Regions from separate parts of the Stenotrophomonas sp. 05N37 genome, predicted to be linked through region 1. Evidence: predicted binding sites of a transcription regulator. Region 1 holds the regulator's gene; the other holds the start of a gene.
What was found. The regulator FliA, encoded in region 1, starts transcription of late flagellar genes. The targets are predictions, from matches to a motif close to TAAAGTTTNNCNNNCNNNGGCCGATAA.
Positions count from the first base shown of each region.

Region 1 (15,383 bases):
CATCGCCACCCTGGCCAGCCGCATCCTGCAGGCGATCGGCGGCGGCCCGTTGCTGCCCGACCACGACCTGCAGGTCACCGCCAGCGTCGGCATCGCGATCTGCCCCGACCACGCCGCCAGCGAGCGCCAGTTGATGGCCTTCGCCGACGCGGCGATGTACCAGGCCAAGGAGGCCGGCCGCAACGCCTACGCGGTGTTCGCCGACTGGATGAACGACAGCGCCGAACAGCAGTTCCAGCTCCTGGCCGACCTGCGCCGCGCCATCGGCACCGAGCAGTTGTTCCTGCATTACCAGCCAAAGATCCGCGTGGCCGGCCAGGGCGTCAGCGGTGCCGAAGCGCTGATCCGCTGGCACCATCCGCAGCAGGGCCTGATTCCGCCGGACCGCTTCATCCGCCTGGCCGAGCGCAGCGGCGTGATCAACGAGATCGGCCGCTGGGCGCTGGACGAGGCCTGCCGCCAGCTGCGCCAGTGGCAGGACGCCGGGCATGACAGCTGGACGGTGTCGGTGAACCTCTCGCCGATCCAGTTCAGCTCCCCCCACCTGCTGCAGGAGGTGCGCCAGGTCCTGCAGACCCATCGCCTGGAGCCACGGCGGCTGGTGCTGGAGATCACCGAAAGCACGGTGATGCGCGACACCGATGCCAGCCTCAGGCTGTTGCAGGCGATGGCCAGCCTGGGCGTGGGCATCTCCATCGATGATTTCGGCACCGGCTATTCCAGCCTGCTGTACCTCAAGCGCCTGCCCGCCACCGAGATCAAGATCGACCACGCGTTCGTGCGCGACCTGGAAAACAGCTCCGAAGACGTGGTGATCGTCTCGGCGATCGTCGCCCTGGGCCACGCGCTGGACATGGACATCGTGGCCGAAGGCGTGGAAACCGCCGGGCAGCGCGCCTACCTGGAGCGGCTGGGCTGCGACTACCTGCAGGGCTACCTGCTGGGCCGCCCGGTGGACGCACAGCGCTTCATGCAACTGCACGACCACCCCCGGCCGCGGGTGGAGGTGGCGGCCGGCTATACCGGCAGCGCCAGCCGCCGGTAGGGTCGCGCCCCCGGCCGACCGCCCACCGTCGGCGAACGTCCGACGCCCCGTCTCGGAACGGTTCTTGCACCACCCCGGGTACCCCCCCGTGTCGTGCAGCCCATGTCCGAGAACGAACAAGCCGGCGAAAAAACCGAACAACCGACCGAAAAACGCCTGCGCGATGCCCGCGAGCAGGGCAACATCCCGCGCTCGCGGGAGTTGGCCACGGCGGCGGTGTTCGGCGCCGGCGTGCTGGCGTTGATGGCCTACTCGGGCAGCATCAGCAGCGGCGCCAAGGCCTGGATGACGCTGGCGCTCAGCCCCGAACCGGGCCTGCGCATGCATCCGCAGGCGCTGTTCGGGCACTTCGGCCAGCTGCTGCTGCAGCTGCTGCTGGCGATGTGGCCGCTGGTGCTCATCTGCCTCCTGGCCAGTTTCCTGGCGCCGGTGGTGATGGGCGGGTTGCGCTGGTCCAACAAGTCGCTGGTGCCCGATTTCACCCGGCTCAGCCCGATGGCCGGCATGAAGCGCCTGTACGGCCCGGAGGCGATCGCCGAATTCACCAAGTCGCTGCTGCGCATCGCCTTCGTCGGCACCGCCGCCGGGCTGGTGGTCTGGCACGGCATCCGGCCGCTGCGCGACCTGCTCAACCAGCCGCTGGAAGCGGCCATGGTGCATGGCCTGGGCTTCACCCTGAAGCTGATGCTGGCCACCGGCGGGGCAATGATGCTGCTGGCCGCCATCGATGCGCCGTACCAGCGCTGGAACTGGATGCGCAAGCTGAAGATGACCCGTGAAGAGCTGCGCCGGGAAATGAAGGAAAGCGAGGGCAGCCCCGAGGTGAAGGGCCGCATCCGCCAGCTGCAGCAGCAGCTGTCCAACCGCCGGATGATGGAAGCGGTGCCCACCGCCGACGTGGTGGTGGTCAACCCCACCCACTACGCGGTGGCCCTCAAGTACGAGGGCGGCAAGATGGGCGCGCCCACCGTGGTGGCCCTGGGCGTGGACGAAACCGCCCTGCGCATCCGTGAAGTGGCCGACGGCAACAAGGTCGCCATCGTCTCCGCCCCGCCTTTGGCACGCGCCTTGTATCGGGAAGGTCAACTTGGAAAGGAAATTCCCGTGAGACTGTATTCGGCCGTGGCCCAGGTTCTGTCCTACGTGTACCAGCTGCGCACCTGGCGCGGCGGGCCGATGCCGGCTGCGCCCAGCATCGATGTGGATGAGTTCGGCACGGGAGGCCGCCCGTGAGCGCCCAGCCCGCCGGTGCCGGCATGAACGCACGCAAGGCCCTGGACATGATCCGCAACGGCCTGGGCGCCCCGCTGATCGTGCTGGCGCTGCTGGCCATGGTGGTGGTGCCGCTGGCCGCCCCGGTGCTGGATGCGCTGTTCACCTTCAACATCGCCATCTCGCTGATGGTGCTGCTGGCGGTGGTGTACGTGAAGCGCCCGCTGGACTTCACCATCTTCCCGATCGTGCTGCTGATCACCACCATGCTGCGGCTGGCGCTGAACGTGGCCTCCACCCGCGTGATCCTGCTCAACGGCCAGAACGGCCACGAGGCGGCCGGCAAGGTGATCGCCGCGTTCGGCGAGTTCGTGATCGGCGGCAACTACGCCGTCGGTATCGTGGTGTTCGCGATCCTGACCATCATCAACTTCGTGGTCATCACCAAGGGTGCCGGGCGCGTGTCGGAAGTGACCGCCCGCTTCATCCTCGATGCCATGCCCGGCAAGCAGATGGCCATCGATGCCGACCTCAACGCCGGTTTGCTGACGCGTGAGGAGGCCAAGGCCCGGCGCGAGGAAGTGCGCGAGGAAGCGGACTTCTACGGTGCGATGGACGGTGCCAGCAAGTTCATCCGCGGCGACGCCATCGCCGGCATCCTGATCCTGTTCATCAACCTGCTCGGCGGCCTGGCCGTGGGCGTGCTCCAGCACGGCATGCCGTTCGGCGAAGCCGCCGCGACCTACACCCTGCTGTCCATCGGTGACGGCCTGGTGGCGCAGCTGCCCGCCCTGCTGGTGTCCTCGGCGGTGGCCATGCTGGTCACCCGCGCCTCGCGCTCGCAGGACATGGCACAGGCCATGATGGGCCAGGTGTTCGGCCAGTACCGTGCGCTGACCATCGCCGCGGCGATCATGGGCGTGGTCGGCCTGGTCCCGGGCATGCCCAACGTCGCCTTCTTGACGCTGGCCGCCATCCTCGGCTTCGTGGCCTGGAAGGCCTGGAAGAAGAGCACCGCCGCAGAGCGCGTCGCCGAGACCCCGGCCGCCGGCCGCGGCGAAACCCTGGGCCTGCCCGGCGCGGCGCCCTCGCCCACCGCCGAGCTGACCTGGGACGAACTGCGCCCGGTCGACCCGCTGGGCCTGGAAGTGGGCTACCGGCTGATCCCGCTGGTGGACAAGAACCAGGGCGGCGAATTGATGGCGCGGATCAAGGGCGTGCGCCGCAAGCTCACCCACGACATCGGCTTCCTGATTCCCTCGGTGCACATCCGCGACAACCTGGAACTGCCGGCCAGCGGCTACCGCCTGCTGATCCACGGCGTGCCGGTGGCCACCGCCGACATCCACCCCGACCGCGAACTCGCGCTCGACCCGGGCAGCGCCCTGGGCACACTGGACGGCATCGCCGGCAAGGACCCGGCCTTCGGCCTGGACGCCACCTGGATCCAGCCGCACCAGCGCGCGCACGCCGAATCGATGGGCTACACCGTGGTCGACCCGGCCACGGTGGTGGCCACCCACCTGTCGCACCTGATCCGCGAACACGCCCCCGAGCTGCTCGGCCACGAAGAAGTGCAGCAGCTGCTGGCCAACCTGGCCAAGAGCGCGCCCAAGCTGGTCGAAGACCTCACGCCCAAGTCGCTGCCGCTGTCGGCGGTGGTGCGGGTGCTGCAGAACCTGCTGATCGAGCGCATTCCGATCCGCCAGCTGCGCAAGATCGTCGAGTCGCTGGTCGAGAACGCGCCCAACAGCCAGGACCCCTCGGTGCTGACCGCGGCGGTGCGCAACGCGCTGGGCCGTTTCATCGTGCAGGAGATCGCCGGGATGTCGGCGGAGCTGCCGGTGTTCACCCTCAACCCACAACTGGAACGCGTCTTGCAGGAGTCCACGCAGGGCAACGGCGCCGCGCTGGAACCCGGACTCGCCGAGCGACTGCATCAAAGCCTGGCCGAATGCGTCGGCAAGCAGGAAGCGAAGAACGAGCCGGCGGTCGTGCTGGTACCGGGCCCGGTGCGTGCCGCGCTGGCACGGCTGGTGCGCCACAGCGTCCCCTCGCTGTCGGTGCTGGCCTACAGCGAGGTCCCCGAGGACAAACGGTTGAAGCTGGTCGGCACGATCAGCTGACGCCGGAACCCCGACGGTGATGCGCCAGAAAACAGACACACCCCCATTCGATATCAACGCAGCAGGACATAAAGGGAAACCCGGACCGTGCAGACCACCGACAACCAGCGCTTCCCTTCCACCACCCCGCCGCCCCAGTCCCGGTACCACAGCATGAAAATCAAACGCTTCGTCGCCTCCGATATGCGCTCGGCCATGAACCTGGTACGCAAGGAACACGGTCCTGATGCGGTGATCCTGTCCAACCGGCGGATCGAGGAAGGCGTGGAGATCGTGGCCGCGGCGAACTATGACGAAGGCGCCGTGCAGCGTGCCCTGGAAGCGGCCCGCAAGGATGTGGCGCCGGCGCCGGCACCGCGACCGCGCAATGCCGCCGATGCGGTGATCGCCGCGGTGACCCGCCGCAAGCCGGTCGCCGTCGCAGAGCCGGTGGCCGCCACCACCTCCGCCGTGGCCGCGCTGGCCCGCGCCGCGGTCGGCGCGACCGGTCGCACCCTGGATTCGGCCAACGAAATCGTGCCGCCGCGCGGCAGCACCGGCTTTGCCGCCACCCTGGCGCAGGCCGTCGCCCCGTCGCTGCGCGCCGCCGCACTGCCGGAGCAGATCTTCGCCCCGTTCAACGTCGAACAGGCCGCGGCCGCCTCCCCGGCGCCGGTGGAGACGCTGGCCGCGATCGTCGAGGCTGCACCGGTCGCCGCACCGGCACCGATCAACCGCGCGCGCTTCATCATCGACCCGCCGCTGGACGACGAACCGCACTTCCAGATGCACGTGCCTGCGGCACAGGTGGCGATGCCGCCGCTGCCGGTGAGCGTCACCGTGCCGGCGATCCCGGCCGCGGTCGCGATCCCGGCTCCGGTTGCGGCCCCGGCCATGGTCGCCGCACCGGCACCGGTGCAGGCCGCCGTGCCGGCCCCGATGGCATTCGAGCCGCGTCTGGACGCGCCGGCCATGGTCCAGGAACAGGTTGGCAGCGCACCGGTCGCAACCGCGCCGGTGGCCCTGCCGGTTCTCGCCGAACCGGCCCAGGCCCAGCCGCTGCCCGCCGCCGAGCTGGTGGTGGTGCCGCGCGATGACGAAGAACTGCGCCAACTGCGCCATGAAGTGGCCGGCATGCGCCAGGTGATCGAACGCGAGATGCACCGCTTCACCGACGAACGCCTGCGCGGCTCGCCGGTGCGTGCCGCCGCCCTGGACCTGATGGACGAATACGGCTTCGACGCCGGCATCAGCCGCGACGTGGCCATGCAGATCCCGCTGGACACCGAAGCCCACCGCGGCCGCGGGCTGATGCTCGGCCTGCTGTCCAAGAAGCTGCCGATCGCCCCGGTCGACCCGCTGGAATCGGGCGGCGTCATCGCCCTGGTCGGCCCAACCGGCGCCGGCAAGACCACCACCATCGCCAAGCTGGCCTCCCGCTTCGCCGAGAAGCACGCCGCCCGCGACGTGGCCCTGGTCACCACCGACACCGGCCGCATCGGCGCCCGCGAGCAGCTCTACGGCTTCGGCCGCCAGCTCGGCATCGCGGTGCACGAGGCCAACAGCGGCAGCGACCTCAACCAGCTGCTGGAGCGCCTGCAGGACTACAAGCTGGTGCTGATCGACACCGCCGGGCTGGGCCCGCGCGACCGCGCCCTGGCTGCCCAGCTGCACTGGCTGCGCGCCGCCCAGCAGATCCGCACCCTGCTGGTGCTGCCGGCCAACACCAGCTTTGGCGACATGGACGAAGTGGTCCGCCGCTTCAGCGCCGCCAACCCGCAGGGCGTGGTGCTGAGCAAGCTGGACGAAACCGGCCGCTTCGGCACCGCCCTGTCGGTGGCCGTGGACCACCGCCTGCCGATCACCTGGGTCACCGATGGCCAGGACGTTCCCGAAGACCTGCACCGGGCCAGTGCGGCCAATCTTGTACTTCGCCTTGAAGATTTGCGCCGCGCGGCCGATATGCCCTGCAACCCGGAGTTGAACCATGCCGTCGCGTGAGTATGCCAAGCTGACCAAGACCTTCCCGCTGTCGGCCACCCGCAGCCAGCCGCTGGGCCCCGTGCGCACCATCGCCGTCACCGGCGGCAAGGGCGGCGTGGGCAAGACCAACGTGTCGGCCAACCTGGCCGTGGCGCTCGCCGACATGGGCAAGCGCACGCTGCTGCTGGACGCCGATCTCGGGCTGGCCAACATCGACGTGATCCTGGGCCTGCAGCCCAAGGTGACCCTGGCCGACCTGGTCGCCGGGCGCTGCACCCTGGAAGAAGTGATCCTGGAAGGCCCGGGCGGCGTGCTGGTGGTGCCGGCCGCGTCCGGCCGCCGCCACATGGCCGAGCTGCAGCCGGCCGAGCACGTGGGCCTGGTCAACGTGTTCTCCGAACTGGAGCGTGAGCTGGACTTCATGGTGGTGGACACCGCCGCCGGCATCACCGACGGCGTGCTGACCTTCTGCCAGGCCGCGCAGGACACCGTGGTGGTGGTCTGCGACGAGCCGGCCTCGATCACCGACGCCTATGCGCTGATCAAGGTGCTCTCGCGCGAGCGCGGCGTGGACCGTATCCAGGTGGTGGCCAACATGGTCCGCGACCCCAACGAAGGCCGCGTGCTCTACGAAAAGCTGACCCGGGTCTGCGAGAAATTCCTCGCTGATGTCTCGCTCAACTACCTGGGCTGCGTGCCGCAGGACGACTGGCTGCGCCTGTCGGTGCAGCGCCAGCAGCCGGTGGTCAAGGCCTACCCGTCCAGCCCGGCCGCGCAGGCGATCACCGAGATCGCCCGCCGCACCGCCCGCTGGCAGGCACCGACCGAGCCGCGAGGCGGGGTCGAATTCTTCCTGGAACGCATCCTCAAGCAACGCGGGGTGACCGCATGAAAGGCGCCGCACAATACAAAGAGGTGCAACGCACGGCCGCCAACGAGTGCATCGCACAGCACTCCGACCTGGTCCGGCGGATCGCCCATCACCTGGCCGCCCGGTTGCCGGCGAGCGTGGAAGTGGATGACCTCATCCAGGCCGGCATGATGGGCCTGATCGAGGCCTCGCGCAGCTACGACGCCGACCAGGGCGCCTCGTTCGAAACCTATGCCTCGATCCGCATCCGCGGCTCGATGATCGACGAGATCCGCCGCGGCGACTGGGTGCCGCGTTCGGTGCACCGCCGCGCCCGCGACGCCGCCTCCACCATCCGCCGCCTGGAGCAGAGCACCGGCCGTGCCGCCAGCGCCACCGAAGTGGCCGCGGCGATGGACATGCCCCTGCCGGACTACCTGCGGCTGATGGAAGACGCCGCGCGCGGCCAGGTGCTGAGCCTGGAGTCTCGGATCGAAGACCAGGGCGAGCTGGATACCGTCGCCCAGGGTGGCCCGACCCCGCAGCAGGTGCTTGAGCGCGGCGAATTCGGCCGCGAGCTGGGCAATGCGATCGGGCTGCTGCCCGAGCGCGAGCAGCTGGTGCTGTCGCTGTACTACGAGCAGGAACTGAATCTGAAGGAGATCGGCGCGGTACTCGGTGTCAGCGAGTCGCGCGTCTGCCAGATCCACGGCCAGGCGGTCCTGCGCCTGCGTGGCCGACTGAAGATCTTCGAGGCGGCCGACGCCGGCCTCGAGAACCATTGATACCGAGGAAAGTGCTTTGAACAAGAACATGCGTATCCTGATCGTCGACGATTTCTCGACCATGCGTCGTATCGTCAAGAACCTGCTGGGCGATCTGGGCTTCACCAATACGGCCGAAGCCGAGGACGGGCATGCCGCGCTGTCTCTGTTGCAGAGCCAGTCGTTCGATTTCGTGGTCACCGACTGGAACATGCCGGTGATGACCGGGATCGACCTGCTCAAGGCGATCCGCGCCGACGCCAAGCTGAAGACGTTGCCGGTGCTGATGGTGACCGCCGAAGCCAAGCGCGAGCAGATCATCGAAGCGGCCCAGTCCGGCGTCAACGGCTACATCATCAAGCCTTTCACCGCCCAGACCCTGGAAGAAAAGCTCGGCAAGATCTTCGAACGCCTGGCGGCGAGCGCCTGATGGAAACCCTCCGCGACAAATCGGCGCTGGTGCAGCGCCTGCAGGATGCCCTGGCCGCGCTGGAAAGCGGCGACGAAGCCGGCTGGCGGCGGGAAATCGACGCGCTGGCCGCGTTGCGTACCCAGCCGATGATGGCCGGGCTGAACCGGCTCGCCCGCGAGTTGGGCCAGGCGTTGGGCGAACTGCCCAGCCTGCCCAGCGAGGCCGGCGAACTGGACGATGCCTGCGCACGCCTGGACCACGTGGTGGCGATGACCGAGCAGGCCACCCACCGCACCCTGGACCTGGCCGAGGAATGCCGCACGCTCACCGAGCAGCTGCGCGCCAATGGCTTGACGGCCGACCAGGACCAGCAGCTGGACCGGATCCGCCACAACCTCACCGAGATCGCGCTCACCCAGAGCTACCAGGACCTGACCGGGCAGATCATCCGCCGCGTGGTGGGCATCGTGCGCCGCGTGCACGAGGGCTTCGGCGCGCTCGGCCTGCCGCCGCAGGACGACAGCGCGCACAAGCGCGACAACGGCCTGGCCGGCCCGGCCGTGAACGGTCTGGATCGCCACCAGGTGTCACAGGTCGACGCTGACGACCTGCTTTCCGATTTGGGGCTGTAACACCATGAGCGCTGTTCCAGACGATATTGCCGCCGATTTCATCCTCGAGGCCCAGGAAATCCTGGATCGCCTCGGCGAACAGCTGGTGTCGCTGGAGCAGTCGCCCCAGGACAGCGACCAGCTCAACGCGGTGTTCCGCGGCTTCCACACCCTCAAGGGCGGTGCCGGGTTCCTCGGCATCCAGGCGATGGTCGAACTGTGCCACGCCGCCGAGGAAACCCTGGGCATGGCGCGGTCGGGCAAGGCGGTGCTGCAGGCCCATCACTTCGATGCGGCCCAGCAATCGCTGGACTACCTGCAGTCGATGCTCGATTCGGTCTCGGCCGGCACCGAGCCCGGCTATGCGCCGCCGGAGCTGATCGCGCAGTTCGACGTCAACGGGCCGGCCACGCCGGCACCGGTGGCCGCCGCTGCGGCGGCACCGACCAGCGGCGAGTTGATCACCGACGACGAGTTCGAGGCCCTGCTCGACACGTTGCACGGCGGCGCCGCGCCCACCGCCGTGGTGCCGGCGAACAAGGCCAATGACGGCCTGATCGGCGAAGACGAATTCGAGGCCCTGCTGGACCAGCTGCACGGCGGCGCCGCCCCGGGCGCCAAGGCCGTGGCCGCCGCACCGGCGCCGCGCGCGCCCGCCGCCGCCCCGGCCCTGCCGGCCAAGCCGGCGGCCAACAAGCCGGTGACCGAAGCCGAGCACACCGTGCGCGTGGACACCAAGCGCCTGGACGCCATCGTCAACCTGATCGGCGAACTGGTGCTCTCGCGCAACCGCCTCAAGACCCTGCGCGCGCGCCTGCACGACGAAGAACTCGACCGCGCCGTGTCCACCCTGGACATCGCCACCGCGCGCCTGCAGTCGGCGGTGATGCGCACCCGCATGCAACCGGTGGGCAAGGTGTTCTCGCGCTTCCCCAAGGTCGCCCGCGACGTCGCCCGCAACCTGAAGAAGGAAGTCGAGCTGGAGCTGGTCGGCGCGGAAACCGAACTGGACCGCAACCTGGTCGAAGCGCTCGCCGACCCGCTGGTGCACCTGGTCCGCAACGCCATCGACCATGGCATCGAAACCCCGGAGCTGCGCGAAGCCCAGGGCAAGCTGCGCAGCGGCCACGTGCGCCTGTCGGCGCAGCAGGAAGGCGACTACGTCAGCATCGAAGTGCAGGATGACGGCGCCGGCATCGATCCGGAACGGCTGCGCCAGAAGGCGCGCGAGAAGGGCCTGATCGATCCCGAAGCCGCTGCCCGCCTGAGCAGCGAGGAATGCCTGCACCTGGTGTTCCTGCCCGGCTTCTCGACCAAGCAGGAAGTGACCGATATTTCCGGCCGTGGCGTCGGCATGGACGTGGTGCAGTCGCGCATCCGCGAACTCAGCGGCCAGATCCAGATCCAGTCCGAACTGGGCCGCGGCAGCCGCTTCATGATCCGCGTCCCGCTCACCCTGGCCATCCTGCCCACCCTGCTGGTGCAGGCCGGCGAGGACGTCTACGCCCTGCCACTGGCGCGCGTGATGGAAGTGCTGCACGCGCCCAATACCTCGCTGGGCTGGTTCGACGGCCGCGCCGTGCTGGACCGCAAGTCGCACACCCTGCCGCTGGTGGACCTGCGCCATTGGCTGGCGGTGGAGCCGGCCGCCTCGCCGCTGCTCACCATCGTGGTGCTGCAGGCCGGCGAAGCACGCTTCGGTCTGGTGGTGGACCAGGTCCGCGGCCGCGAGGAAGTGGTGATCAAGCCACTGCCCAAGGCTCTGCGCGGGCTGCGCGGCTATGCCGGCGCGACCCTGATCGGCGACGGACGGATGTCGCTGATCCTGGACGTGGACGGGCTGCGCACCCCGCACGATTGACCGCCCTGCCCCCTGCAAAAGTGTGACCGCTGCAACACCTGCCGCCGTCGGTGTCTCAAGTCCCATTCACACAAGCCGATAACGGACCCATGGACAGACTCAGCCTCATTGGACTTTTCCTCGCCCTGGCCTCGCTGGTCGGCGGCAGCATCCTCAAGGGGGCCGGCCTGGCGTCGCTGTGGTCGCCGGCGGCATTCGTGATCGTGATCGTGGGCACCATCGCCTCGATCCTGCTGCACACCTCGCCGGCGGTGTTCAAGCACGCCTTCAAGATCGTGCGCTGGGTGATCCTGCCGCCGAGCAGCGACCGCCATGAGCTGATCCGGCAGATCGTCGACTGGAGCAACATCGCCCGTCGCCAGGGCCTGCTGGGCCTGGAAGCGCAGGTGGACGCGCAGAGCGACCCGTTCCTTCGCAAGGGCCTGCAGTTGCTGGTGGACGGCGTCGAGCCGGAGACCATCCGGCACATGATGGAAATCGAGCTGAGCAGCCAGGAGCACCAGGACCTGGCCGCGTCCAAGGTGTTCGAGGGCATGGGCATCTATGCGCCGACGCTGGGCATCATCGGCGCCGTGCTCGGCCTGATCGCGGTGATGAAGAACCTGGCCGACCCGAGCAAGCTCGGCCACGGCATCGCCGCCGCCTTCACTGCCACCATCTACGGCATCGCCTCGGCCAACCTGCTGTTCCTGCCGGTGTCGGCCAAGCTCAAGAGCGTGATCCACCACAACAGCCGCGACCGCGAAATGATCATCGAAGGGTTGATCTCCATCGCCCAGGGCGAGAACCCGCGCAACATCGAAACCAACCTGTCCGGATTCCTGCACTGACATGGCCCGCCGCAAGCACCACGAAGAGCATGCCAACCATGAGGCCTGGGCGATCCCCTATGCCGACCTCATGACGCTGCTGCTCGCCTTCTTCGTGGTGATGTACGCCATCTCCTCGCTCAACGAGGGCAAGTACCGGGTCATGGCCGATGCGCTGACCACCGCCTTCGGCGGCGCGCCGCGCACCATCAACCCGGTGCAGGTGGGCAACCAGCAGGTGCAGGGCGGCGGCTGGGACAGCCCGTCGGTGATCAAGGCCGGCAACCGCGTCGGCCCCTCCGCGCCCTCGCCCTCCAACGACCCCACCCTGCTGCCGGCGATGGCCTCGCAGATGCGCATGCCGGTCTCGGTGCGCAACCAGGAACAGCTGCAGCGTGCCGAGCGCCAGCTCAACACCATCGCCGACAAGCTCACCGCCACGCTGGCCCCGCTGATCGAGCGCGGCATGATCACCGTGCGCCGCACCGAGCTGTGGATCGAGGTGGAGATCAACAGCGACATCCTGTTCCCGACCGGCTCGGCCACGCTGGACGTGCACGCGCGCGACACGCTCTCCACGCTGGCCCAGGTCCTGCGCGATGCGCCCAACGGCGTGCGCGTGGAAGGCCACACCGACAACGTCCCGATCGCCACCTCGCTGTTCCCCTCCAACTGGGAACTCTCGGCCGGGCGCGCGGCCAGCGTAGTGCACCTGTTCGCCGACCAGGGCCTGCAGCCGGCGCGGCTGGCCATGGTGGGTTACGGCCAGTTCCGCCCGCGCGAGGACAACGCGACCGCCGAAGGGCGCAACCGCAACCGCCGCGTCATGGTCATCGTCCTGGCCGACACCACGCGCGGCGCAGACCCGATCGGGCCGCAGCTCAGCGCGCAGACCGACGCGCCGCCAACCGCCAGGCCGACCACCCCCTCCGTACCCCCCCTCGCCCCGGTGCAGTTGCCACCGGTGCCGGCCGGCAGCCGCGTTGGCGCCGCCGTTCCCCCTGCAATGAAGGAGTGAACCGAATGCGCATCTGGGCAATCGCCAATCAGAAGGGCGGCGTGGGCAAGACCACCACCACCCTGGCCCTGGGCCGTGGCCTGGCCACGCTCGGCCACCGCGTGCTGTTGATCGACCTCGATCCGCACTCTTCGTTGACCCGCGCCTTCGGCGTGCCGCTGGACCCGCCGCCGCAGGGCGTGCTGGAACTGTTCGGCGCACCGCCGGCCGAGCTGGGCACCCTCGGCCATCGCAGCGACATCCCGGGCCTGGACTACGTCTGCGCGCAAGCCGCGCTGGCCACCCTGGAGCGACGCAGCGCCAACCAGCCCGGCCTCGGCCTGGCCCTGCAGAACGCCCTGGCCCGCCACCATGGGCAACACGATTACATCCTGCTCGATTGCGCGCCCACCCTGGGGCTGCTGATGATCAACGCGCTGGCCGCGGCCGACCGCCTGATCATCCCCACCCAGGCCGAGCCGCTGGCATTGCACGGCCTCGATGGCATGGTCCGCACCGGTGAAATGGTCGAGCGCTCGCGCCGCCGTCCCCTGCCGATGTCGATCCTGCCGACCCTGTTCGATCGCCGCACCCGCGCCGGCAACGAGACGGTCAAGCTGATGCAGGACAAGCACGGCCAGCGCGTGTGGGAAGACGCGATCCCGGTGGACACCCGCATCTGCAACGCGGCCAGCCTGACCGTGCCGCCGCAGTCGGAGGACTACCCCGGTCGCGGCCTGGCCGCGTACCGGCGTGCGCTGGAATGGATCCTGGCCGACGACGCGCTGCAGATGGAGCGCGCGGCATGAACACCGCCGGCGTGCTCGACGACTACCTGGAGCAGCTGCTCGGCGATGCCGTGCCCGCCGCGCCCGCTCGGGAGGAACTGTCCGTCGCCCCGGCGGCGGCGGTGGCCGCCCAGGACGGCGCTGAAGCAGCCGGTGTCGCCCTGGCGATCAGTGCCGAATTTGCCGGGTCGGCTGCCGGCGACGTCGAGGCTGCGCCTGCGCCGGACGCGGCCGTTGCGGTCGGCCACGACACCCCGACCTCACCGGGCGCGCCGGCCCATCTGGCGCTGCTCGACGAGCTGATGAACGATCCGGCCCTGGGTCCTCCGGTCGACAGCCTCGCGGCCTCGCACGACACGCCGACCTCGCCCGGCAGCCCCGCCAACCTCGCGCTGCTCGACGAACTGATGAACGACCCCGCGCTGGGCCCGCCGGTCGAGAGCGTCGCGACCGCGCACGACACGCCGACCTCGCCCGGCTCCCCGGCCAACCTCGCGCTGCTCGACGAACTGATGAACGACCCCGCGCTGGGCCCGCCGGTCGAGAGCATCGCGACCGCGCACGACACGCCGACGTCACCTGGCTCCCCGGCCAACCTCGCGCTGCTCGACGAACTGATGAACGACCCCGCGCTAGGCCCGCCGGTCGAGAGCATCGCGACCGCGCACGACACGCCGACGTCACCCGGCAGCCCGGCCAACCTCGCGCTGCTCGACGAACTGATGAACGACCCCGCGCTCGGCCCGCCGGTCGATAACCGCGCGTCCGCTCACGAAACTCCCACCTCGCCCGGTAGAGCCGAGCCACGCTCGGCTGCTCCTGCCGCTGCCGAGGCCGGCCGCCCCAGCTGGGACGATCTGCCTGACGAGGTGCTGCACGACAGCGCACCGCCCAAGGCCGCCGCACCGGCGCCGGCACCGATCGCCCCGGCTCCCGTTGCCCCCGCTCCCGCCCCGCTGCCTGCCGCCCGCCCCATGCCGACGACGATGCCCCTGTCCGCGCCCAGCGCCCGTGCCGCCGCCCCCGCCCCGGCCCACACCCGCCCGGGCAGCTGGCAGGAACTGCAGGCGCAGGCGCAGAACCCGGCCTCCAGCCCGCGCGAGAGCCGCCGCGCCAGCGAACGCACCTCGCGCTGGTTGCGCCTGCGCTGCGGCGCCCAGGCCTATGCGCTGGAACTGCTGAAGGTGCAGGAAGTAGTGCTGCCGGTACCCCTGCTGCCGCTGCGCGGCACCGCCTCGGCGATGCTGGGCATCATGAACCTGCGCGGCCAGGTGGTGCCGGTCATGGACCTGGGCATCCACCTCGGCGCCGGCCCGGCCCAGGACGACGCCAACACCCGCATCGTGGTGCTGGAGGAAGATGGCGAAACCATGGGCCTGCGCGTGTCGGCGGTGGAGGATGTCGCCAACCTCACCGACTCGCAGATCGAACCGCCCGATACCGCGCGCATCTGCCAGATTTCCAACGACCTGTTCCGCGGCGTGGCGCGGGTCACCGCACAGCCGATGATCCTGCTCGATGCGACCCAGCTGTTGAATTGACCGCCATCTGCAGGGCAGCCCCCCAGGGCCTTGCTCCACCTCGGCACCCGGTCCCCGGTAGCGCCACGCCATGCGTGGCTGCTCTCCGACCCGGCGCCAGCACCGCCCGATGGCGCCCGGACGGCTCCGTTGCGCTGCCGCGCCGCCTTCCAAGGGCTCGCGCTACCGGGCGGTTTCCCCTAACGGTGAAGATCCCTTGGCCCGTCCCCCTAAAGCTTCCCCGCTTTGGGCCGTTATAAACCTCGGAACCGTTTGTCCGGAGCAACGATGAGCACTGTGGCCCTGGGTGGTGATCTCGGTATCGAGACCAGCACCGAGCTGAAAACCCGCCTGGCCCCTTTGGTGGACCAGGCCGGCGAACTGACGCTGGATGCCAGCGAAGTGAGCCGTATCCATACCGCAGCA
Region 1 is NZ_JBFTNG010000006.1:21,547-36,929, forward strand. It holds gene AC1DGC_RS15795 (putative bifunctional diguanylate cyclase/phosphodiesterase) at 1-1,045, shown strand, start outside; gene flhB (flagellar biosynthesis protein FlhB) at 1,148-2,278, shown strand; gene flhA (flagellar biosynthesis protein FlhA) at 2,302-4,383, shown strand; gene flhF (flagellar biosynthesis protein FlhF) at 4,537-6,363, shown strand; gene AC1DGC_RS15815 (MinD/ParA family ATP-binding protein) at 6,350-7,237, shown strand; gene AC1DGC_RS15820 (RNA polymerase sigma factor FliA) at 7,234-7,980, shown strand; gene cheY (chemotaxis response regulator CheY) at 7,997-8,389, shown strand; gene AC1DGC_RS15830 (protein phosphatase CheZ) at 8,389-9,003, shown strand; gene AC1DGC_RS15835 (chemotaxis protein CheA) at 9,008-10,843, shown strand; gene AC1DGC_RS15840 (flagellar motor protein) at 10,933-11,673, shown strand; gene motD (flagellar motor protein MotD) at 11,675-12,670, shown strand; gene AC1DGC_RS15850 (ParA family protein) at 12,676-13,458, shown strand; gene AC1DGC_RS15855 (chemotaxis protein CheW) at 13,845-14,978, shown strand; gene AC1DGC_RS15860 (STAS domain-containing protein) at 15,246-15,383, shown strand, end outside.

Region 2 (15,383 bases), on a different contig from region 1:
GCCATCGCCGGGTAGGGCCGCACATCGCCGGCGATGACACAGCCGCCGAGCAGGGCGACCAGGGCGCTGGCGAGCGACAGACGGAGGGTAAGGGGCAGGGGCGACATGGCAGGGTTCCCGGTTCGACCGATCAGACGTTCTGGTTGAGGTAGCCGAGCATCGCGTCGGTGGTGGAGATCGCCTTGGCGTTCATTTCGTAGGCGCGCTGGGTTTCGATCATCGACACCAGCTCCTCGACCACGTTGACGTTGCTGCCTTCCAGCGCGCCCTGGACCACGCTGCCCAGGCCATTGAGGCCGGGGTTGCCGTTCTGGGCGGGACCGGAGGCGGTGGTTTCCAGGAACAGGTTTTCCCCGCGGGCCTGCAGGCCCGCCGGGTTGACGAAATCGGTGAGGGTCAGCGCGCCGATTTCCACCGAGGCGGCGTCGTCGGCCATCTTCACGCTGATGGTGCCGTCGGTACCGATGGTCAGCGACTGCGCGCCTTCGGGAATCTGGATGCCCGGCTGCACCGGGTAGCCGCTGTTGGTCACCAGCTCGCCGTCCTGGTTGCGCTGGAAGGAGCCATCGCGGGTATACGCCGAGGAACCATCGGGCATCTGTACTTCGAAGAAGCCGCGGCCATTGACCATCACGTCCAGCGCGCGACCGGTCTGCTGCTGGCTGCCCTGTTCGAAGTTCTTCGACGTGGCGACCACGCGCACGCCGGTACCCAACTGCAGGCCGGTGGGCAACTGGGTCTGCGCCGAGGAGGAGCCGCCCGGCTGCCGCACCTGCTGGTACAGCAGGTCTTCGAAGCTGGCACGGTCCTGCTTGAAACCGGTGGTGTTGGTGTTGGCGAGGTTGTTGGAAACCACCGACATGCGCGTCTGCTGCGCATCCAGTCCGGTCTTGGCGATCCACAATGCCTGGTTCATGGCGATGTTCCTTTGAATGATGCGGGTGGCCGCCCGGGGCGGCCGTTACAGGGGGCGATGCATGGGCCGTGCCAGAACCGCGCCAGAATTACGGCGGTGCCTGCTCAGCCCGGTCCGGGTCAGCCGCCCAGGCGCAGCAGGCTGTTGGCGCTGCGGGCGTTGTCGTCGCCGTGCTTTATCACCTTCACCTGCATTTCGTACTGCCGCTGCAGCTGGATCATCTGCACCAGCGCGCCGGCGGCATCCACGTTGCTGCCTTCCAGCTGGCCGCTTTCCAGCGACTTGCCCTGGGCCTGCACGAACGGCTGCTGCGGGTCGGCGTTGCGCATCAAGCCGTCCAGGCCGCGCTCCAGGCGTTCATCGGCCGCCGCGACCACGCGGATCCGGCCGATGTTGGCCATGGTCTGCGGGCCTTCGCCCAGCGGAATGATCGAGATCGTGCCGTCGTTGCCGATGTCCATCGCCTGGTGCGGCGGAATCGCGATCGGCGCGCCGTTCTCGTCCAGCACCGGATGGCCGCCGGCGGTCACCAGCTGGCCATTGGGCGTGATCGAGAGCGCCGCACCCCGGGTATAGGCCTCGCCGCCGCCGGCCGGTGCCTGCACCGCCAGCCAGTTGCCCGACTGCAGCGACAGGTCCAGCGGGTTGCCGGTGATCTGCTGCGCGCCCATGCGGCGGTTGAAGCCGGCATCGACGTGCAGGGCGTCCACGCGCGAGGCGTAGCCGGTGCCCTTGATCGGGAAGGCCTCGGTATTGGCGAGGGCTTCCTTGAAGCCAGGGGTATCGGTGTTGGCCAGGTTGTGCGAGAGCGTGCCCTGTGCCTGCAGCGAGGCACGTGCACCGGTCATCGCTACGTAGAGCGCCTTGTCCATCGTCTTGGTCCCGTGATGCGGTCAGTGGCTCATCAACGGATGTTGATGATGGTCTGGGTGATCTGGTCCATGGTGGAGACCATCTGCGAGTTGGCCTGGAAGTTGCGCTGGGCGGTGATCATGTTGACCAGCTGCTCGGTCAGGTCGACCGTGGAGGCTTCCAGCGACCCGGCCTGGACCTTGCCCAGGTTGGAGCTGTCCGGTGCGCCGGTACGCGGGGTGCCCGAGCTGAAGGTTTCCACCCACAGGTTGTTGCCCTTGGCTTCCAGGCCCTGCGCGTTGTTGAAGGTGGTCAGCGCCACCTGGCCCAGCGGCTTGTCGTCGCCATTGGAGTAGCGCGCGTAGACCACGCCTTCTTCGGACACGGTGACTTCGTTGAGCTTGCCGGCGGCGTAGCCGTCCTGCTGGGTGTTGCGCAGGGCGAACTTCTCGCCGTACTGGGTGGACCCGCTGATGTCCAGGGTCAGCGCCAGCTGGCCGGCGCCGGTGCTGGGGGTGAACGGGGCCAGGGTGATCTGGCCGTTGGTCGGGGCGGTCAACGCGCCGGCGTTGTTGAAGGTCAGCGTGCTGACGCCGCCGGCGGCCTGGCCGTCGACATAGTTGTAGACCTGCCATTCGTTCGGGTTGGCGGTCTTGACGAAGTACGAGGTCTGGGTGTGGCTGACGCCCAGCGAGTCGTACACGGTGATGCCGCCGGTGGACTGGCTGTAGCTGTTGGAATCGGTCGGGTCGAACACGTTCACCGTCGGCACCTTGGCGTCGGCCGGCAGGGTGAAGCTCACGTTGACCTTGCTGGTCTGCTTGGGCGGGCTGTCGGTGGTGAGCAGCTGCAGGTCGACCAGGCGGCCGGCGTCGAAGCTGGTGCCATCGGCGTTCGGCGCGAACACCTGCAGGCGCGCGCCCTGCGGGTTGGTCACGTAGCCGGCCTGGTCGGTCTGGAAGTTGCCGGCGCGCGAATAGACGCGGGCACCGTTCATGGTCATGGTGAAGAAGCCCTCACCGGAAATGGCCATGTCCAGGCTGCGCCCGGTCTGTTCGTTGTTGCCCTGCGAGAACTGCTGGGCCACGTTGGTCAGGCGCACGCCCGAGCCGACCGCGTTCTTGGACAGGCCGTAGCTGGTGGCCGAGAACAGGTCGGCGAACTCGGCGCGCGATTCCTTGAAGCCGGTCGTGTTGACGTTGGCGATGTTGTTCGCGGTGACGTTCAGATCGGCATTGGCGGCGTTGATGCCGGACAGCGAGATGTTGAAGCCCATGGGATTGCTCCTGGTGTGCGGGGTAGGGCGGCTCAGCTGATGCGGAGCACGTAGTCGATGGGGGCCGTACCGAGGCCCTTGAGGTTGAGGTACAGCCCGTCCGAGCCGACCGTGACGCTTTCCACGGGCGCTTCAACGTAGGTGTTGACCTTGCTCTGGGCACCGGCGCTGTCGGTGAAGGTGGCGGCGATGGTGTAGCTGCCCGGCGCCATGCGGTTGCCGTTGGCATCCTTGCCATCCCAGTCGAAGGTCACTTCGCCGGCGGCCTTGGCTTCCACGCTGATGGTGTTGACCTTGACGCCGTTGGCGTCGGTGATCTCCACGTTGACGTAGCCGGCCCCGGAGGCAGCGACCATGCCGCTGGTCGTGCCTTCGGCCTCCAGCTGCCACTTGGTCGAGGGCACCAGCACGTCGTGACCGACCAGCGCGGCACCGCGCAGGATCTGGTCGCTGGACATCTGGTCCTGGAAGCCCTGCACCGTGGTGTTGAGGTCGGTGATGCCCTGCACCTGGGACAGCTGCGCCATCTGCGCCACCATCTGGGTGTTGTCCATGGGCTTGAGCGGGTCCTGGTGCTGCAGCTGCTCGGTCATCAGGCGCAGGAAATCGGCCTGGTCCAGGGTGCTCTTCTTCTTGCTGGTGTCGCTGTTGGGCGCATTGAGGCCCAGCGCGGTGTACACATCGCTGTTCTGGCCAACGCCGGAAGTGGTGCTCATGACGGTAAGTCCTGTGGGGGCGAGGGTCAGCGACCCATGGTCAGGGTGGCCAGCGCCAGTTCCTTGGCGGTGGTCAGCATTTCCACGCCCGCCTGGTAATTGCGCGAGGTGGAGATGAGGTTGACCATCTGCGCGACCGGGTCGACGTCGGGCTGATAGATGTAGCCGTCGCCGTCGGCCAGCGGATGACCGGGCTCGTAGCGCTTGATCGGCGCTGCGTCGCTCTGGCTGATTTCCTTGACCTGGACGGTGGTGATGTTGGGATCGGTGCGGCTGGTGACCGACTGGAAGACCGGCTCCAGCGGCTTGTAGACGGCCTGCGCCGAACCGGCGACGGTGTCGGCGTTGGAGAGGTTGGAGGCGATGGTGCTCATGCGCACCGACTGGGCCTGGAGGGCGGAGCCGGCGATATCGAAAATGGGCAGGTTGCTCATGGCTTATTGGCCCGTGATGGCGGTGAGCATGGAGCGCACCTTGGATTCGACGAAGCTGAGCGAGGCGCGGTATTCCAGCGCGGCGCGGCCGTAGGCGGCCCGTTCGGCGTCGGGGTCGACGGTGTTGCCGTCGATGCTGGGCTGCACGCCTTCCTTGGTGATCTGGAAGGGGTTGAGGCCGCCGCCGATGGCGTAGTGCTGCTCGTTGGTGGTTTTCATCAGGCCATTGCTGTCCAGGCCCTGGGCATTGCGCAGGGCGGCATCGAAGTCGAGGTCCTGGGCCTTGTAGCCGGGGGTGTCGGCATTGCTCAGGTTGCTGGCGATGAGCTTCATCCGCTGCTCGCGCAACGGCATGGCCTGGGCATGGACCCCCAGATAGTCGGAAATCAGATTGGGCATGGCACGCTCCCACGGGACGATGGTGGGAGTGGTGCAAGGGCTGTGCCAGTCTGCGATTTGCCGCCACGCCTGCCGCCACCGACCCTCACCAGGACACGCTTGCGCCATCGGACAGGAAGGCCACAGCCTGCGGAGGGGGGTAGAGCCGACCGTTGGTCGGCTGAAGCGCCATGAACCCCAACGATTCAAGCCCACCCGCCGGCAGGTCGCCCTGAGCCCCTGCCGGGACACGCCGTGAACCCCGCTCCGCGCCCCGGCCCAGCGGCTGGCGGCTGCGCGTTGGAAGCGCCGGGCCATCCCCGGCTGAACCACCGCCGCGCCCACAAAAAAGCCCAGCGGAGCGCTGGGCTTGATGAACCGACGGTGCCGAGCCATGCTCGGCTGCGCCTGGACACCGGTAGAGCCGAGCCATGCTCGGCTGCTCTTGGACACCGGTAGAGCCGAGCCATGCCCGGCTGCTCCTGGACACGGGTAGAGCCGAGCCATGCCCGGCTGCTCTTGGACACCGGTAGAGCCGAGCCATGCTCGGCTGCGCCTGGACACCGGTAGAGCCGAGCCATGCTCGGCTGCGCCTGGACACCGGTAGAGCCGAGCCATGCTCGGCTGCGCCTGGACACCGGTAGAGCCGAGCCATGCTCGGCTGCTCCTACTCAACGCTCACAAGATAACCAGGGCGCCGCCCCACCCACCCCGTCCCACAAGCGGTATGCAACCCGCCGCTACTCACCCGGACAATCAGGCAGCCAACGCCACCTTCCGCAACCGGTCCAGCACGAAATCGGCCAACTCGTGCGGCGAATACTTGGCCACGAACGCGTTGGCGCCCACCCGCTCGACCATCGCGTTGTTGAACACGCCCGACAACGAGGTGTGCAGCAGCACGTACAGCCCCGCCAGGCCCGGGTGGCGACGGATTTCCGTCGTCAGCGTGTAGCCGTCCATCGCCGGCATCTCGATGTCCGAAATCACCATCGCGTAGCGCTCGGCCGGGTTCTCGCCCGAGGCATGGATCTGCAGCAGGTGGTCCAGCGCCTGCTTGCCGTCCGACAGCAGGGTCGCCCCCACCCCCAACTGGTCCAGCACGCTGCGGATCTGCTGGCGGGCCACCCGCGAGTCGTCCACCACCAGCACCTGCAGCTGCGGCCCATCGGTGGGCAGCGCCTGCGCCAGGGACGGGTCCAGCACCGCCTCGCCACGCACCTGCGCGATATCGGCCAGCACGCTTTCCACGTCGATCACCTGGATCAACTCGCCCTGGAACCGCGTCACCGCAGTCAGATAGCTCGATTCGGCGCCCAGTTCCGGCGGCGGGTGGATATCCTCCACCGCGATGTTGACGATCCGTTCCACCCCGCTCACCAGGAAGCCCTGGATCGACCGGTTGAACTCGGTCACCACCAGGTAGCCCGGCGACTTGTCGGCGTTCGGTTCGCGTTCGGGGTGGCCGATCGCCAGCCCAAGGTCCAGCACCGGCACCGAGCGGCCACGCACATCGGCCACGCCGGCGAACTGGCTGGGCAGCCCAGGCACCTGGAACAGGTCCGGGCGGCGCAGGACTTCCTGCACCTTGAACACATTCACGCCAAAAAGCTGGCGTCCGCCGAGCCGGAACAGCAGCAGGGCCAGACGATTGTGGCCGGCCAGGCGCGTACGCTGGTCGATGCGGTTGAGCAGGTCATGTGACATGGGAGTGGTATCGGCGCCAGCCCCGCCGACTTGAGCGCGCCGCCGCGCCGATTCCGGCACGGCCCTTGCAGGACGCTGCACATGTGCCTTGCCCGTGGAGTCGCCATGCGTTGGATCATCCTTGCCGTGTTCGCCCTGGCCACGCTGCCCGCGTCCGCCGCCGGCGGCTGGCAGCCGGTGGACAGCATCCGCGCCGCCGCGCTGTCTACCCTGCCGGCCGGGACCGAGGGCGACACCACCCTGGATTCCGCGCTGCGCCTGCCGGCCTGCGGCCAGGGCTTGCGTGCCCAGCCCACCGGCACCAGTACCGTGGAAGTCAGCTGCCCGGATGCCGGCGGCTGGCGCCTGTTCGTTCCGGTCAAGGTGCGCCGCAACCAGACCGTACTCATCCTCAACCGGGGCATCAGCGCTGGAGAAACGCTGGCCGCCGCCGATATCACCACTGCCCAGCGTGACGTGGCCCGTATCGCCGGCGCCGCGCTGGCCGATCCGGCCGCCGCGGTCGGGCGGGTGGCCCGGCGTACACTCAGTGCCGGCAGCCTGCTCTCGGCCAACGACCTGGTCGCCCAGCGCCTGGTGCGCCGTGGCGACAACGTGGCGCTGGTGTCGCGGTTGGGGGGCGTGGAGGTGCGGGTCGCGGGCAAGGCGATGGCCGACGCCGGCGAGAACGAGCGGGTGTCGGTGGAGAATCTGTCCTCGCGGAAGATCGTCCAGGGCACCGTGGCCGCCAACGGCGACGTTTTTGTGACGCGTTGAGCACAATGCTGAACCCGCGGCGGAATGTGCCAAAAAAACCGCAGAATCCCCTAAAGATGGCGGTCTCCATGCCGTTATCCCTTGTGAACCGTACTTCCAGGACAACTCCATGAGCCAGAAAATCGACGGCAACCTGCAGGCCACCGCCCATCTGCGCAGTGTCGCGCTTGGCAGCAAGCCGGCCGCCAGCGCCGATTCCCCGACGCGTCCGGTGGAAGCCGCCGACAGCCTGCGCCTGACCGGTGAAGCCACCAGTCTGCAGGCCCTGCAGCGCGAACTGAGCAGCGCCCCGGCGATCGACGCCGGCCGCGTGCAGGCCGTGCGTGAGTCGCTGCAGAACGGCACCTACAAGATCAATCCCGATGCGATCGCCTCGCGCATGCTCGAGCTGGACCAGCAGCTGCAGGGATGAAACTGGCGATGAGCGAGCCATTGCAGCGCCTCAGCGATGCCTTGGACGTCGAACGCCAGGCATTGGTCGAGCATGACGTGCAGGCCCTGATCCGGGCCACCGGCGCCAAGCTCGAGGCGCTGCGCGCGCTCGAGACCGTGCCGCCGGTCGGGCAGGGCGAGCGCCTGCAGGAACTGGCCGAGCGCAACCGCGCCAATGGCGTGCTGCTGTCGCGCCGCCGCCGCGAGGTCAACTGGGCCCTGCGCCAGCTCGGCCGCAGCGAAGACGCCTCGTCCTACGACGCCAAGGGCCAGTCCAGCACGCTGCACACCCGCCGGCCGCTCGCCGTCGCCTGATCCGGCCCGCGCGGGCCGCGAACGCGTGCGCGGGCTTCCGTCGCGCAGGCCAACGCGTATATTGGGCGCCTGTTTCGACTGCCCGATGTGACCGTGACCGCTTCTTCCAACCTCGTCACCGCACCGCTGCCCCCGCAGCCGGTCCTGCTCGCCCTGTTCGAGCGTGTCAACGAAGGCATGCTGCTGTTCCGCGAGGATGGCAGCGTGGCCCTGGCCAATGCGGCCGTGAGCGAGATGCTCGGCCAGGCCGAGAACGCCGCCGGGCTGGGGGCGGCGCAATGGCTGCACCAGCTGCTGCCACCGGACGCGCTGGAGCACGCCCGCCTGCATGGCCACTGGAACGGCAGCCTGCCGGTCGGCGAGCGCATGGTCATCGCCCACCTGTACCAGCACGAAGAAGCCGGCCAGCGCCATTACCTGGCCCTGTTCCGCCGCATCGAAGGCCAGGAAGACTACGAACGCGAGCTGCAGCAGCGCCATGCCGAGCTGCGCCAGGCCTACCTGCGCCTCAACGGCACCCAGGAGAAGCTGCTGCAGTCCGAGAAAATGGCCTCCATCGGCCAACTTGCCGCCGGCGTGGCGCACGAGATCAACAACCCCATCGGCTACGTGCACTCCAACCTGGGCAGCCTGCAGGAATACCTGCGCAGCCTGTTCACCGTGATCGAGGCCTACGAACGCGCCCTGCGCGCCCCCGATCCGAAGGCGCTGATCCCGGAGATCGACGACATCCGCAACCGCTTCGACATCGATTTCATCAGCCGCGACCTGCCGCAGCTGATGGCCGAGTCGCGCGAAGGCATCGAGCGGGTCACCCGGATCGTGCGCGACCTCAAGGACTTCTCCTATTCCGGCCGCGATGAGTCCTGGAAGCTGGTCGACCTGCATTCCGGGCTCGAATCGACCATCAACATCATCTGGAACGAGCTCAAGTACAAGGTCACCCTGCAGCGCGAGTTCGGCCAGCTGCCGCTGGTGGAATGCCTGCCGTCCGAGCTCAACCAGGTCTATATGAACCTGCTGCTCAACGCCGGCCACGCCATCGCCGAGCGCGGCACGATCACCGTGCGCACCGGCGTGGATGGCGACCACGTGTGGGTGGAGTTCGAAGACACCGGCGGCGGCATCTCGCCGGACCTGCGCCAGCGCATCTTCGACCCGTTTTTCACCACCAAGCCGGTCGGCAGCGGCACCGGTCTCGGTCTGTCGATTTCCTACAGCATCGTCAACAAGCACCACGGCCGCATCGACCTGGACAGCACCCCCGGCGTAGGCTCCAGGTTCCGCCTGGTACTCCCGATCAAGCAGCCGCGCTGACCACCCCACGCGGCAGAGCCGACCGCTGGTCGGCTGCGGTGCCACGCCGGCTGCCACGGCACGACAATTTTTGTAGAGCCGACCGTTGGTCGGCTGCCGTGCCACGTCGGTTGAGAGCAGCCGACCAACGGTCGGCTCTACGGTCCTCGCGGCGAACCTCGCGGGCATGGCATGGCGCCACGCATCCGCACGCCGCATTGTCTTCGCGCCGACCGTTGGCCGGCTGCCGTGCAACGTCGGCTGCCACGGCACGACAATTTCGTAGAGCCGACCGTTGGTCGGCTGCCGTGACACGTCGGCCGCCATGGCGCCTCGGTTGAGAGCAGCCGACCAACGGTCGGCTCTACGGGCCTCGCGGCGATCCTCGCCTGCATGGCATGGCGCCACGCATCCGCACGCCCATTGTCGTCGCGCCGACCGCCGACCGCCGACCGCCGACCGCTGGCCGGCTGCCACGGCACGACAATCTTCGTAGAGCCGACCGTTGGTCGGCTGCCGTGACTCGTCGGCCGCCATGGCGCCTCGGTTGAGAGCAGCCGACCAACGGTCGGCTCTACGGTCCTCGCGGCGAACCTCGCGGGCATGGCATGGCGCCACGCATCCGCACGCCGCATTGTCTTCGCGCCGACCGTTGGCCGTCTGCCGTGGCACGTCGGCTGCCACGGCACGACAATTTCGTAGAGCCGACCGTTGGTCGGCTGCCGTGACACGTCGGCCGCCATGGCGCCTCGGTTGAGAGCAGCCGACCAACGGTCGGCTCCACGGCGATCGCGTGGGTCAGTCGTCGTCCGCGGCCGGCAGCGCCACCGGCGGTGCCGTATTCGCCCGCCGCTGTTCCTCGTGCGTGCGGAATGCCTGGTGGATGTGCTTGCGCAGCTCGTCGTCGTTCCACGGCTTGGTCAGGAACCGGTAGATCGCGCCGCGGTTGATCGCATCGGTCACCGTGTTCAGATCGGTGTAGCCGGACAGCACCAGCCGGATCGTGTCCGGGTAGAGCATCTTCACCCGGCCCAGGAACTCGGTGCCGCTCATGTCGCTCATGCGCTGGTCGGACAGGATCACCTGCACGTCGTTGATCGCCAGCAGGTCGAACGCATCGCGCACGTTGCCCGCCGCGAGGATCCGGTAGCCATCGCGGCGGAACAGCCGCACCAGCGAGCGCAGCACGTTTTCCTCATCGTCCAGCAGCAGCAGGGTGCGGTCAGGGCGCGTCTCGGCGAAGGCTTCCGGGCGCAGGTAACGCCGGCGCAGGGTCATCCCGGCCGCATCGGCCGACATCGGCTCGCCAAACAGATAGCCCTGGAACACATCGCAGTCGTTGCGCCGCAGGAAGCCCAGTTGCGCCTGCGATTCCACGCCATTGGCAATCACCGTCATGCCCAGCTGGTGGCCCATGGCGATGATCGCGCGCGCGATCGCCGCCTCGCGGTTGCCGGCCGGCGCGCTCTTGATGAAGCTGCGGTCGATCTTCAGCTTGTCCACCGGGTAGCGCACCAGCGCGCTCAGGCTGGAGTCGCCGGTGCCGAAGTTGTCCAGGCTCAGGCTGATGCCTTCGTTGCGCAGGTTGACCAGCGTTTCATGCACGAAGTTGACGTTGTTGGTCAGCGCGCTTTCGTTGATCTCCAACGTCAGCATCTGCGCCGGCACGCCGGCGGCCTGCATCAGCGACATCACCTCGGCGAAGAAGTTCGGGCGCAGCAGCTGCAGGGTGGAGACGTTGACGGCGATGGTGAAGTCGTCGAACCCCTGGTCGCGCCACAGCCGCGCCTGCTTCAACGCGCCTTCCAGCACCCAGGTGCCGATCTGCACGATGATGCCCAGGCGCTCGGCGGTGCGCATGAAACGCTCCGGCACCAGCATGCCCAGCGTCGGCGACTGCCAGCGCAGCAGCGCTTCCATGCCCACCACGTGGCCGTCGCGCGCGCTCACCAGCGGCTGGTAGCGCAGCTTCAATTCGCCGTTGGGAATGGCATCCACGATCTGCCGGGCGATGATGCTCTCGCTGTGCGCGCTGGACGGGGTGTCCACCGCGTGGATGCGCACCGCGTTGCCGCCTTCGCGGGCGGCCTGGTGCAGCGCGTCTTCGGCATGGTCGAGCAGCCGCGAGGTGTCGCTGGCGTGTTCCGGGCACAGGCTCACGCCCAGCTTGCCGGTCATGAACAGCGTATAGGGCAGCACCGACAGCGGCAGTTCCAGCTGCTGGCGGATCTCCTCGGCGAGGTCTTCGGGCAGCGGCATGTCGGCGCTGCGCGGCACCGCCAGCAGGAACTCATCGCTGCCATGCCGCCACAGCTTGCCGCGCCCGCGCAGGTGGTGCTGCAGGCGCTGGGCGACCAGCACCAGGGCCTGGTCGCCCACTTCGGCACTCATGTTCTCGTTGACCGAGGCGAAATGGTCGATGTCCACGTGCATCAGCATCAGCGGGGTGCCACCGGAGGCGGCGTCGCTGACCATGGCCTGCAGCTCGGGATTGCCGGCCCCCAGGCGCGGCGGCGCATCCTCGATGCTGACCAGGGGCAGGGAAGGGTTCCACATGTTCAGTGTTCCAATGTATCGGGAGTGGCCGGATCGCTGCTGCGATACGGCAGGTACAGGTCGATCAGGGTGCCGGCACCGTGTGCCGACTCGATGCGCAGGGTGCCGCCGACGCTCTGCGCGCGCTCGCGCATCACGATCAGGCCCAGCCCGCGCGGGCCTTCCGGGTCGAAGCCCTCGCCATCATCGCGGACCTGCAGGTGCAGTCCGGCATCGCCCATGTCATGCAGTTGCAGGCTCACCTGGCTGGCGCGCGCATGCCGCAGCACGTTGGTCAGGCTTTCCTGGGCGATGCGGAAACAGGCCTGCTCGATGTCGCCCTGCGGGCGTTGCGGCAGCGCCTGGATATCCGGCAGCAGCTCGATCGCCGCCGAGCGGAACAGTACGCTGGCCTGCCAGCGCAGCGCGGCCTCCAGCCCCAGCGCGTCCAGTTGCGGCGGGCGCAGCAGCGTGGAGATGTCGCGTAGCTTGCCCACCGTGGCGTCGGCCAACTGGATGATCTGTTCGAGGTCGTCGCCGCGCCGGGCGGGGTCGTCCTCGTCCTGCGCGGCATAGGCGGACAGCTTCATGGCGGTGATCGCCTGGCCGATGTCGTCGTGCAGGTCGCGCGAGATCGCGCGGCGTTCGTCCTCCTGCAGCGAGAACAGTCGCCCGGCCATGGCCTGCAGTTCGCGGTTGCTGGTCTCCAGCGCCTCGCGGATGCGCTCGGGCTCGCTCAGGTCGCGCACGATCAGCAGCTTGCAGTTGCGCCCGCCATAGCGCACGTCGCCTACCGCCAGCCCCGCCTGGAAGTGCTCGCCGTCCAGCCGGCGCATGCCGATGACCTCGCCGGCCCCGGTGCTGGGCAGGGGGATCGGCGCGAACAACTGCGCACGCACCCGGGCCAGGTCCTCGGCCGCCACCAGCGCGGCCAGCGGCTCGCCCAGCAGGGTGTGCTGGCCGTAGCCGAACTGCGCGGCCGCGCAGGCATTGGCATACAGCACGTGCTCGTCGGACAGGATCACCACGCCGTCCGGCAGCACCCGCACCAGCTCGCGGAACTGTTCCTCGCGCTCGCGCAGCAGGCGCCGCGACTGCTCGCGCTCGGTCACGTCCTGCAGCGTGCCCAGCACCCGCGGCCGGCCGGCATCGTCATGGCCGCTCTCGGCGCGCAGGTGCACCATCAGCGCACGCCCGTCCATCGCCAGCAGCGGCAGCAGCACGTCGATCTGCACCTGATCGGCGGCCATGTCCTGCAGCAGCTGTTCGGTCAGCGCGGCGGTGGCCGGGTCGGCCGGCACCAGCAGTTCCTCGAAGCGGTGCCAGCGCCGGGCTTCGGGCGGGCGCCGGCCCAGCAGGTGGTAGACCTGGTTGGAGTAGCGGCCCAGCCCGGTGCCCGGATCCACTTCCCAGGCGCCGATCCGGGCCATTTCATGGGCTTCCTCCACCCGTGCCAGCGCCAGGTCGCGGCGGCGCAGCGCCTGGTCCTCGCTGGTGCGGTCGATGGCGATCAGCAGGCGGGCCCGGTGGCCGTCGTAGTCGATGAAGTTGCTGCGCATCTCCATGTGCCGGCGGCTGCCGTCCTTGAGCTGCAGGTCGGCGCTGATCACGCACAGCTCGTCCGGCGCGGCGCGGATCTGCGCCAGCTTGGCCGCCAGCTTCGGCTCGTCGCCGGTGGGCCACAACGCGCTGATCGGCATCGTGGTGAATTCATCGTGGGACCAGCCAAACAGCTGCATCGCCGCCGGGTTGGCGTCCAGGATGGCCAGCGTGTCCAGGTCGTAGACCAGGATCGGCCCCGGGTTGTTCTGGAACATCTGCCGGTGGCGGGTCTCCGAACACTCCAGCCTGGAGTGGGTCTGCAGCACGTGCTGGGCCAGCGGTCGCAGCAGCAGGTAGATCAGCGCCGCGCTGGCGACCACGAAGAACGCGCCCTTGACGGTCTGCCAGTGCGCGGCCGTGGCCATGTCCCGGGTCAGCACCTGCACGGCGGCATCGCTGCACAGGATCCAGACCAGGGCCAGCCCCAGATAGCCCAGCACCACGCGCCAGCGGTCGCGGCGCAGGGCCTGGGCGAGCGGCCGTTCGGGCGGGGCGGGGGTGGGCTGGCCGGACGGGGCGACAGGCATGGACGGGGCAGGGACCGGATCGAGGCGGGCGACCTGCATCTTAGAGCGTGGCGTCCGGTTTGGGGGCTGCGCGCGGTACGCGGCTCAACTATCCGCGGAATCCGCCGCTAACGATTGCGTTCCCGGCTGTCGGGTGCGTTATCGGAGTCTTACCGCGTGGACCAAGGGATTATCGCGAGTCTGCTGCAGCATCCACTGGCGTCGGCCTTGGTCATCCTGGACCGGGCGGGGCGCCCGCTGGCGGCCAACCCGGCCGCACGCGAGCATGGGTTGCCGGCAACCGTGGCGGCCTATGGCGAGCTGCTCGAAGACCTGCGCCTGCTGGCCGCCGATGGGGGCCTGGTGCCCTGCCAGCTGCCAGGCGGCCCGCGCGGGCGCTTCGACGGCTGGATGCGCGCGGTGCACGACCCGGACGGCCACCTGCTGGCCTTCACCCTCAGCGTGCCCGAGCCGGTGGCCAACTATGCCGGCAGCCGCTGGGAGCTGGCCCTGGACCATGCCGGCCACGGGTTGTGGGATTGGGACGTGCCCAGCGACGCGGTGACCCGGTCCCGGCGCTGGGACGGCCAGCCGGCCCCGACCGAGGAAACCACCCGCGGCGACGCGGCCGCCGCGCTGCTCGCCCCGATCCATCCCGATGACCAGCCGGCCGTACGCGCCGCGCTGGACGCGCACCTGGGCGGGCAGGGCGAGGTGTACACCGCCGAGTACCGCGTGCGCCATCCCGAGGGCGATTGGCGCTGGGTGCTGGACCGCGGCCGGGTGGTCGCCCGCACCGCCGATGGCCAGCCCCTGCGCATGGTCGGCACCCATACCGACATCCAGGCGCAGAAGCAGATGGAAGCGCTGCTGCTGGAGCAGCAGGTGCACCTGCGCGAAGCCCAGCGCATCGCCAGCATGGGCAGCTGGTCGTGGAACCCGGATGATCGCCAGTTCTGGTGGTCGCCGGAGTTCCGCGCATTGCTCGGCGTGGGCGACGACCCGCTGACCGGGCGCCGCCGCTGGCTGCGCCGCCTTGAACCGCGCTCGCGCAGCCTGCTGCGCCACGCGTGGCGGCGCATGCTGCACGATGGCAAGCCGGCCACCCTGGAACTGGAACTGCCGCGCGAACGCGAAGGCGCGCTGCACCTGCGCCTGTGGATGCAGCCGCTGCTGGGTGCCGACGGGCGCATCCAGCGCCTGCTTGGCCAGGTCCAGAACATCACCGAACAGCACCAGACCGATGCGCTGATCCGCTGGCGCACCGAGCTGCTCAACCGGGTCTCGGCCCTGGGCCGCATCGGTGGCTGCGAGATCGAGGTCAGCACCCGCCACATGCAGTGGACCGAGGAGTGCTACCGCATCCACGGTCTGCGCAAGGAGCCGATCAGCCTGGACCAGGCGCTGGCGCTGTACACCCAGGACTCCCGCGATGCGTTCGAGGCCGCGCTGGCCAGGATCGCCGACGGCGGCCTGCCCGAGCAGCTGGACCTGTGCTTCTACCGCCAGTCCGGCCTGCGCATCTGGGTCCAGGTGCTGATCGAGCTGGACCGTCGCGACGGCCTGCCGACGCGCTTCGTGGTGCTGTTCCGTGACATCACCCGCGAACGCGAAGCCAACGAGCGCATCGAGCTGCTGGCCCACTACGACCTGCTCACCGGG
Region 2 is NZ_JBFTNG010000004.1:313,900-329,282, reverse strand. It holds gene flgH (flagellar basal body L-ring protein FlgH) at 1-107, opposite strand, end outside; gene flgG (flagellar basal-body rod protein FlgG) at 131-916, opposite strand; gene AC1DGC_RS14300 (flagellar basal body rod protein FlgF) at 1,036-1,788, opposite strand; gene flgE (flagellar hook protein FlgE) at 1,821-3,044, opposite strand; gene AC1DGC_RS14290 (flagellar hook capping FlgD N-terminal domain-containing protein) at 3,077-3,760, opposite strand; gene flgC (flagellar basal body rod protein FlgC) at 3,787-4,194, opposite strand; gene flgB (flagellar basal body rod protein FlgB) at 4,198-4,593, opposite strand; gene AC1DGC_RS14275 (chemotaxis protein) at 5,329-6,279, opposite strand; gene flgA (flagellar basal body P-ring formation chaperone FlgA) at 6,385-7,035, shown strand; gene flgM (flagellar biosynthesis anti-sigma factor FlgM) at 7,145-7,447, shown strand; gene AC1DGC_RS14260 (flagellar protein FlgN) at 7,444-7,782, shown strand; gene AC1DGC_RS14255 (ATP-binding protein) at 7,960-9,099, shown strand; gene AC1DGC_RS14250 (EAL domain-containing protein) at 9,877-11,634, opposite strand; gene AC1DGC_RS14245 (sensor histidine kinase) at 11,637-13,781, opposite strand; gene AC1DGC_RS14240 (bifunctional diguanylate cyclase/phosphodiesterase) at 13,899-15,383, shown strand, end outside.
Region 2: the regulator FliA is predicted to act here: its motif matches at 7,087-7,113, upstream of flgM (flagellar biosynthesis anti-sigma factor FlgM).